Regions from separate parts of the Rhodococcus sp. OS5 genome, predicted to be linked through region 1. Evidence: riboswitches for the same ligand, from Rfam matches in the RefSeq annotation. Region 1 holds a riboswitch; each other region holds the start of a gene.
The links. A riboswitch is a leader RNA that binds a small molecule or an ion and turns the genes downstream of it on or off. The one in region 1 is predicted to bind cobalamin.

Region 1 (2,171 bases):
AGTTCGGCTGCCGTATCTCGACGCCGTACCTGTCGCAACTGCGCACCGGCGTCCGAACCAATCCGTCACCCGAAGTGGTTGCCGCCCTCGCCCACTTCTTCAAGGTCAATCCGGACTACTTCTACGCCCCGTCCGATCACACTCCGCCCGCGATCTCAGGTGGCGAGGCAGACCTCTCCCTCCTCGAACAGCTGCACAACGTGCGCCTGCGGAACCTCACCTCCCGTGTCGTCGACCTCTCACCGTCTTCACAGGATCTGCTTGTCGAAATGGCGGAGAATCTACGGTCCTCCGAAAATCTTCCGCGCGTACCACCGGACTCGAATTCCTACATGTCACGCGCATAGCGCCCTTCGCCGACTCTCCTTGACTGCTCAGGGAGGGTTGGCCTTATGCTGGTCGATGCAGCTGGTTCGCCCGGCACGGTCATGAGGAGCCCCGAAGACCGGTCCCGGCGTCGAAGCTCCGTCAGCGCAAGCTGTCGGGGTGAGAGGGAACCCGGTGAAAATCCGGGACTGTCCCGCAGCGGTAAGCAGGAACGACCGCCGTTCATGTGCACTGGGCATCCGCCTGGGAAGCGACGGCCAGTAGGTTCGATCCAACTCGATCGAGTGCCCGCGAGTCCGAAGACCTGCCGACTGTGTCGGGCACGCCGTGCCCGACGGTCCACCGCCTCGTGGAATGGGCGTGTAGATCTCCATCGGACCTCGTGTGCGGTGCGGGCAGTGCTGCCCGCTGAAACTCGGGGTCTCGTGAGGTGTACCCGTCTGCCGGCAGTGGCCATCAATGCATTGGCAATCTGGAGAAACTCCGTGACAACAACATTCACTTCGACCGTGCTGGGCTCACCGCGCATCGGTCCTCATCGAGAACTCAAGCGGGCAACCGAAAGCTACTGGGCAGGGCGCATCGACGCCGACGCCCTGCAGGCTGTCGCCCGTGACCTCCGTCGGCAGGGCTTGGCCGACCTCCGTGACCTGGGCATCGACTCCGTCCCGGTCAATACCTTCTCCTTCTACGACCAGATGCTCGACACCGCAGTTCTTCTCGGCGCGCTGCCCGACCGCGTCGCGTCGGTCGCCGATCCGTTGGACCGCTACTTTGCCGCTGCCCGTGGGACGGACACCATCGCGCCGCTCGAAATGACGAAGTGGTTCGACACCAACTACCACTACCTGGTGCCGGAGATCTCGCCGTCCACCACGTTCGCACTCGACCCGTCCAAGGTCTTGTCCGAACTGGCAGAAGCACTTTCCGACGGTATTGCAGCCCGCCCGGTCGTCATCGGACCGGTCACCTTCCTGCTGCTCTCGAAGGCTGTCGGCACCGACGAGCCGCTGCTCTCGCGACTCGACGAACTACTCCCCCTCTACGCGGATCTACTCGGTCGGCTCGCGAAGGCCGGTGCGAGCTGGGTTCAGCTCGACGAACCGGCCCTCGTAGGCGATCGCACCGACGAGGAAATCGAAGCGGCACGCGCTGCGTACGAACAGCTTTCAGCGCTGTCCGAGCGGCCGTCGATCCTGTTGGCGTCGTACTTCGGTTCGCTGCGTGAGGCGCTGCCCGCGCTTGCGTCCACCGGCGTCGAAGGATTTGCCGTCGACCTGGTGGCCGGTCAGGATTCGATCGGCTCCGTCCCCGAACTCGCCCGCAAACTGGTCGTCGCCGGCGTGGTCGACGGACGAAACATCTGGCGGTCGGATCTGGATTCGGCACTGAGCACGTTGGGTGCTCTGTTGGGCAGCGTGGATAATCTTGCCGTCTCCACATCGTGCTCCCTGCTGCACGTTCCGTACACTCTCGACGCAGAAGCCGATGTCGACAAGGCCCTGCGCTCGTGGCTCGCGTTCGGCACCGAGAAGGTCAAGGAAGTAGTAACTCTCGCAACCGCTCTCACACAGGGCCGGGAGTCGGTGGAAGACGAGTTCGCTCTGGCACGAGCGGCCGCGTCGACCCGCAAGGACGATCGCAGACTCAATGATGCGAGTGTTCGAGGCCGTCTGGACGCGGTGCTGAACTCGGCGACCGGTCGCGCGCCCGCCGCCGAACGTCGCGCTGCCCAGGACGAACTGCTTTCTCTGCCGCCGCTGCCCACGACGACAATCGGTTCGTACCCGCAAACCTCGAAGATCCGCATCGCTCGCGCAGCACTGCGCAAGGGCGAGATCGAC
Region 2 (2,171 bases), 2.5 Mb from region 1:
CGCGCCGGACACTGCAACCATCGTGCCGACCAACGCTGCCAGCACGCCGAACAGCACGTTTCGCAGGGTTCGGACGGGAATACCGAGCGAAGCCGCGACGTCCGGTCCGGCCGCCAGCGCATCCAGCCAACCGTGCAGGGCGAACACCGCTGCCGTCAGCAGGAACACAACGATGACCGGCGCCCACAACTTGTCCCAGGATGCCCCGGCCAAACTTCCCAGGAGCCAGAACAATACGGACTGCGCGGCCTGGGAATCATTGGTACGCAGCACCAGAAAACTCGCGATCGCCGACAGGGCGGATGCGGTAACGGTGCCGGTCAGAACCAATCGCAGTGGAGTGATACCGCCTTGCAGCGTCGCGATGGTGAAGACGAGAATCGCAGCTCCCAACGCCCCGATCATCGCGCCGAAACTGAGCGCCCACACTCCCGCGCCGGCGAACAGTCCGGTGGTGATGACGGCGGTGGCACCGACACTCGCGCCGGACGACACTCCCAGCAGGTGGGGATCGGCAAGAGCGTTACGGACGAGGGTTTGCACCACCGCGCCGGCGACGGCAAGACCAGCGCCGACGGCCAGACCGAGCAGTACCCGAGGTGCTCTGATCCCCCACACGATCGCAAGTTCGGAACGCGTGACGGGTGGGCCTCCGAAGCGCGAGTGCACCACGTCCACCACAGTGGACACGGGGAGCATCTCGGATCCGAATGCCAACGCGCACACAGCAGAGAGCACGGTGACGACCAGCAGAGCGGGCAGCACGATACCCGGACTGAGCCGTCCTCGCGGCGCACCCGCCTTCGGCGGAGGCAGGTGGGTAGGTGGAGACAGAGCTCCGCCAACAGCATTCATGGTGTGACCGATCCATCCTCGTGGCATGACACAACGTCAACGAGGGTGGTATCTGGCTACGGTCGACGCAGGGACGACCTCACAGTGGCGGGACCGCGCCGGAATTGCACCGACTTCCCATTACCTCGATGATGACGTCAGAACCATAACGGACTGTGGTCACCATTCCGCACACCGGATCAGGATTCCGACGCGATCATCGATCTCGTCTGCCGCACGACGGCTTCCGTTCGCACTCGAAGTTCTTCGGGTGAATCCGATTCCAGCACAACCCGATGCACCTGGCTGTCCACGGCAGTCACAGTCAGCCGCGATGTCAGCAACGCATCCTCCGCACTGAAACCGCGGCTCTGCAAGTAATCCGAAAAACCCAGTACCAGTTGCCGATTCATTCCTTCGACCTGCTCGATGAGCTCACGCGTACGCGGAACCTGATCGTAGAGCAGGTGAAAGAACTCTCGCGGCTTACTGTTCACTTCGACCGCGCACTCCACCAACATCCTCACGGCCTCGTCCGGGGTGAGCTCACGCTCGACGATGTCGGCAAGGCAGAGCGCAAAACTCTCCCGCGCAGCACTCACGTGACGGTTCGCCAACTCCGAGAGGATCTCGTACTTGTCGCCGAAATACTGGTAGAGCGAGCCCACCGACACCCCTGCTTCGTCAGCGATCCGGTTGGTGGTCGCTGCCATGGCTTCCGAAGCGAAAACGCGAGTAGCTGCCTCCAGGATCGCGTCGTAGGTAGCCCTCGAGCGCTGCTGGGAGGGCCTTTTCCGCCGAGTCGACACGGTCCTCCGATGCGAGTTGTCAGCCGCGACGCCGATACCGAGAATTGTGTAGGTGACCAGCGCCGATTACTCGAAGTTTATGCCCGACCGGTACACCGACCACATGCCGGCGCCGACCCCGACGTGGTGGGAGTGGAACGGCAACACCGTCCACGTCGCACGGGCCGTGGTTCCAGACGCGCCGGTTCGTGTTCTCGGCATCCACGGCGCCGGCGGCTACTCGGGCGCGTTGTGGCCGTTCGCCGGGATCGGCGTGAAACTCGGAGCCGAAGTCCTCTTCCCTGACCTTCCGCTGTACGGCGACACCGTCGTAGCCGATCCCGCCGGCGTCCGGTACGAGCAGTGGGTCGATCTCCTCTGCGATCTCGTCCGGGCCGAGAAGGCAGCCGACGATCGGCCGCTGGTGTTGTTGGGAGCCAGCATCGGCGGTCTGCTGGCCTACGAGGTAGCCGACGTGGCGAACATGAGCAGCAATCGGGAGCTCGCAACGCTGTGCGCAACCGATCCGCGCGGTGGCGGTGTTCGGGT
Region 3 (2,171 bases), 2.9 Mb from region 1:
AGGGGTGGTCGCCATCAACGGCTGGGCACGGAGGAAGTCGATCTTCTGCTCGGCGGTCTTGTCGCCGTAGTCGATGACCACGATTGCCTGGGGTGCACGCTCGGCAACAGCTTCCCACGATGCGTCGATGTAGGGCTTTGTCCCTTCGGCGAAGATGTTCGAGACGCCGGAGTATTCCGCGACCAATTGACCGACGCCGACTCCGCCGATGGTCGTCGGAACCTGGTCACCGCTGTCGTAGAAGAAGGTCGGTACCGGCGCCGCGTCTCCGACCGAAGCGCGGACGGAATCGAGACCATCGCTGATCTCCTCTGCGACCTCGCGGGCGGAATCTTCGACGCCCAGGACTCGACCGAGTTGCGTGTAGTCGTTCTCGAGCAATCCGATGTCGGGGAAACCGGTGCCACAGTATTCCGAGAAGAGGAAGGTGTTGATTCCGCGCTCGCCGAAAGCGTCTCGGGAACGGCCTTGCTTCTCGTTGAAGGCACTGGTCATTCCTCCGACCACGAAGTCCGGATCGACGTCGAGGACCTGCTCCATGCTGGGGAACGTATCGGAAAGGCTGGGAATCTTGTTGAATACATCGGCGGTCTCGGCAGTTGGCGGGTTGTCGCTGTACGCCCGCCCGACAATCCGATCACCCGCGCCGATCTCGATGAGGGCTTCGGTGACGTGTCCGTTCAAAGACACGATGCGCTGCGGCGGCGAATCGAAGGTCATCTCGCGATCGCAGTTGGTCACGGACACCGGCTGTGCGAAGGATTCCGCAGCAGACGCCGACTCTGATTCCTGACCTTTGGAACAACCTGCCGAAACCAAGGCGACCGCGATGAGAACAGCGGCGGCGCGGGACGGGGAGAACTGAAGTGACACGGGGACCTCGTAAGGGCTCTGAGCCACGAATGAGAATCCGACAGACAACTCCGCCCGCACGCTGATCCTCGGCCAGAGCTCCTGCTGGACTTCCTTTTCGTAGACCACGACGAATGGATGTCGCACACCGCGCGGCGGGTAATCGGGCTTGCCGACACTCGGTGACTACCGAGAATCGACCTACCGTTGCGGGTCAGCGCCGGATTCGGACCGGCTTCCCCCACACGCGTGGCTTGCAAGTGCTTCGAGCAGTATGCATGACGTTTCCGATTCAAGACCAAACGCCCACTACAGTCGATCTGGCCAGACGCCCCCACACACCGGAGTTGATACATGACACGCTGGGCCCAAACCGTCGTCGCCCGGAAATGGTGGGTACTGAGCCTCGCGGTTCTGATAGTTCTCATCAGTGGGGTGTGGGGACTCGGAGTGTTCGGCAAGCTCAGCCAGGGCGGCTTCATCGATCCGGGCAGCGACTCCGCGAAGGTCGCCGACATCATCGAAGACAATCTCGGACCGCAGACCCCGGACATCATCGCGATCTACTCGCCCACGGACGGCAAGACTCTGGACGACATCGGGCCGGCAGTGACAGCCGCCGTCGACCAATTCAAAACCGAAGTGCCGACCGCTTCGGTGAAATCGTATTGGGGAACAGACGCCGCAGCGAAGGCCAGCCTGCTCTCGAACGACGGATCCATGGCGGCCGTTGCGATCACGTTGGCACCGGACTCGGGCGTCACGCCCGCCACTTTCGCCGATCTCCTGCCGAAGCTCGAAGTCGAAGGTGCCGAGGCACAATTCGCGGGTAACACCGTCGTCGGCGTCGCATTCAACACCAAGCTCGAGAAGGACCTGGTGGTCGCCGAAGCCATCGCCATTCCGATCACTCTGGTGCTGTTGGTCTTTATCTTCGGCGGCATCGTCGCCGCTGCCGTGCCCGTGTTCGTGGGTGTACTCAGTGTCCTGAGCGCTTTGGCCGTTCTGCGAATCCTCACGCTGATCACCGATGTGTCCTCGTTCTCGATCAACGTCGCTTCTCTTCTCGGGTTGGGACTTGCCATCGACTACGGACTGTTCGTGGTCGGTCGGTTCCGTGAAGAACTGAATTCGGGCTCGGACCCGGGAGCGGCTGCTCAGCGGACAGTTCTGACGGCGGGTCGCACCGTCATGTTCTCAGGTCTACTGCTGATCTGTGCGTTCAGCGGCATGCTCGTATTCCCCCAGGCCGTCATCCGGTCTCTGGGCTTCGGCGCGATCGCCGCAGTATTGAGCGCGGCCGTCCTGTCGCTGACCGC
Region 4 (2,171 bases), 2.6 Mb from region 1:
GCCGGCACCACTCGCTCAACCGCGTCGTTTCGAGACCCGAATCATTCAGGTAATCAGATGTCACTTCTGGACAACTCGCTCGACTTAGGTAGCACTAACCTGGCGGCATCCCGAAAACCCGATCCAGGAGCACAGTCGATGACACATGCAGACGCCTCGCGCACAACAACTCCCCCGACGACCGTCCTACGGACCGCTGACCACAATCGCGGACTCAACGACGTTCTCGCGATCGTCGAAGCACTGGAGCGACCGAGCGATCACCTGCTGCGGATCACGGCTCGTTTGACGGAGTCGACCGACGATCCGACCTGGTCACGCCCGAATGTGACCGTACGCATGAATCTCGGGCCGGCCTTCGACGACGCTTCGCGCGTGTACACGGTGCGTTCCTACGATTCAGCGAGCGGATCGATCGTCGTCGATGTGGTCCTGCACGGACAGACCAGTCCGATGATGAGGTGGGCAGCAGCGTTGGCCGTCGGTGACACCTTCGGCCTCACCGGTCCGCGGCCACACTTCTTGATCCCTGATGTTCCTGGTCGACGTATCGCACTTTTTCTGGACGGCACCGCAATACCCGCATTGCACTCGATCATCGAGCAGTTGCCTACCGACGTCGTCGGAATCGGCTGGGTCACAACAGATGACGAGGTCGCCTTCGCCGAACTGCCCGCCCTCCCCGGCCTGGAGCTTCACCGCGTGAGCGCAGATCCGGCCGAGCCCGACGGCCCACTGGCGGTACGAGCACGCGAGCTCGCCAATCCCGCGAGCTACGTCGTGTGGGGCGCCGGTGAACGCAACGAGATGCGCGCAATCCGGAAGCACTTTCGATCGACCGTCGGACTCGACAAAAACGACGTCGCGATATTCGGATATTGGAAGGAGGGCGTCAGCAACACCGAAATCGACCTCCGTCGACGCGAGAACTACGAGCGCATCCTCGCCGACGGCGGAACCCTCACCGACATCGACGACCTGGCCATCGAGATCTGATTGCCTCACACCAGCCGACCTGACCGGCGGTGCACTGCGGTGATAAGTTCCTCTGTGCCAGCGGACCTCCACACAGGGGGTCAGGGAATCCGGTGTGAATCCGGAACTGACGCGCAGCGGTGAGGGTGACCGCCCGGGCTTACGCCACTGGATGAGAATCTGGGAAGGCGCTCGGGTGGGGCGATCTCGAGTCCGAATACCGGCTGGCAGCAGGGGTCAACAGGCGCCTGTTCACACGGTAACGGGCTCCGCGAACGAGCCCCTGCGAGAACGAGATTCCATGCGTCTGTCCAGACTTCGCCTACCCGCCGCCGCCGTCGCTGCCCTGTTGAGCGCGTCGTTGGTTGCCTGCTCCTCCGACGACAGTGCTGCCCGACAATCCAACTCTTCCGAACAATCGCGCGTGACAGTCCAGAACTGTGGCCGAGACGTCACGGTGGAGCGACCGATCGAACGGGCAATCGCGGTAAATCAACCTGCAGCAGAGATGCTGTTCGCGCTGGGAGTGCAGGACCGGATGGCCGGGTACGCCATGAGCGATGACGATGTCCTCCCAGAACTGCGCGAGGCGCGTGGTCAGGTCCAGGCGTTCGACACCGAGTTCCCGTCATTCGAAAGTGTCCTCGAACGCGAACCGGACATGGTCTACACGACGTTCAACTACACGTTCACCTCGGAGGGCATCGCCGACCGGATCAAGTTCACCGACCTCGGTGTCGCGACATATCAGTCACCCAGCGAGTGCACCGGTCAGGATGCCGAGCAGAGCAAGGCCCTCACGCTCGACGACTTGTACGACGAAATCGACGACGTGGCAACACTGTTCGATGCCAAGGACAAAGGTGTCGAGCTCACCGAGAGTTTGAAGGATCGCGCGGCCACCGCCACGGCGGCACTGGGAGCTGAGGACGTGACGCTGGCGTGGTGGTACGCAGCCACGAAGACTCCGTACTTCGCCGGGTGCTGCGGTGCACCGGGAATCATGACCGACGCGGTGGGTGCGAAGAACGCCTTCGACGACAACAAGCAGTATTGGCCCGAAATCGGTTGGGAGAGTGTGCTCGATCGAGACCCGACCGTGCTGGTGCTCGCAGATCTCGACCGCGGTGGAGACGGCGACAGTGCCGCAGACAAGATCGCGTTCCTCGAATCGGACCCGGTCGCCAGCAAGCTCA

Region 2: another riboswitch for cobalamin. It lies ahead of ACVZUB_RS05290 (FecCD family ABC transporter permease); the one in region 1 lies ahead of metE (5-methyltetrahydropteroyltriglutamate--homocysteine S-methyltransferase).
Region 3: another riboswitch for cobalamin. It lies ahead of ACVZUB_RS09845 (ABC transporter substrate-binding protein); the one in region 1 lies ahead of metE (5-methyltetrahydropteroyltriglutamate--homocysteine S-methyltransferase).
Region 4: another riboswitch for cobalamin. It lies ahead of ACVZUB_RS05815 (ABC transporter substrate-binding protein); the one in region 1 lies ahead of metE (5-methyltetrahydropteroyltriglutamate--homocysteine S-methyltransferase).

Annotation. Positions count from the first base shown of each region.
Region 1 is NZ_CM166368.1:5,036,144-5,038,314, forward strand. Features, by position in the region: gene ACVZUB_RS23415 (helix-turn-helix domain-containing protein) at 1-347, shown strand, start outside; cobalamin riboswitch at 429-653, shown strand; gene metE (5-methyltetrahydropteroyltriglutamate--homocysteine S-methyltransferase) at 813-2,171, shown strand, end outside.
Region 2 is NZ_CM166368.1:1,147,433-1,149,603, reverse strand. Features, by position in the region: gene ACVZUB_RS05290 (FecCD family ABC transporter permease) at 1-765, opposite strand, end outside; cobalamin riboswitch at 883-1,018, opposite strand; gene ACVZUB_RS05285 (TetR/AcrR family transcriptional regulator) at 1,035-1,643, opposite strand; gene ACVZUB_RS05280 (alpha/beta hydrolase) at 1,696-2,171, shown strand, end outside.
Region 3 is NZ_CM166368.1:2,126,702-2,128,872, reverse strand. Features, by position in the region: gene ACVZUB_RS09845 (ABC transporter substrate-binding protein) at 1-873, opposite strand, end outside; cobalamin riboswitch at 990-1,135, opposite strand; gene ACVZUB_RS09840 (MMPL family transporter) at 1,207-2,171, shown strand, end outside.
Region 4 is NZ_CM166368.1:1,261,538-1,263,708, reverse strand. Features, by position in the region: gene ACVZUB_RS05820 (siderophore-interacting protein) at 139-996, shown strand; cobalamin riboswitch at 1,038-1,218, shown strand; gene ACVZUB_RS05815 (ABC transporter substrate-binding protein) at 1,277-2,171, shown strand, end outside.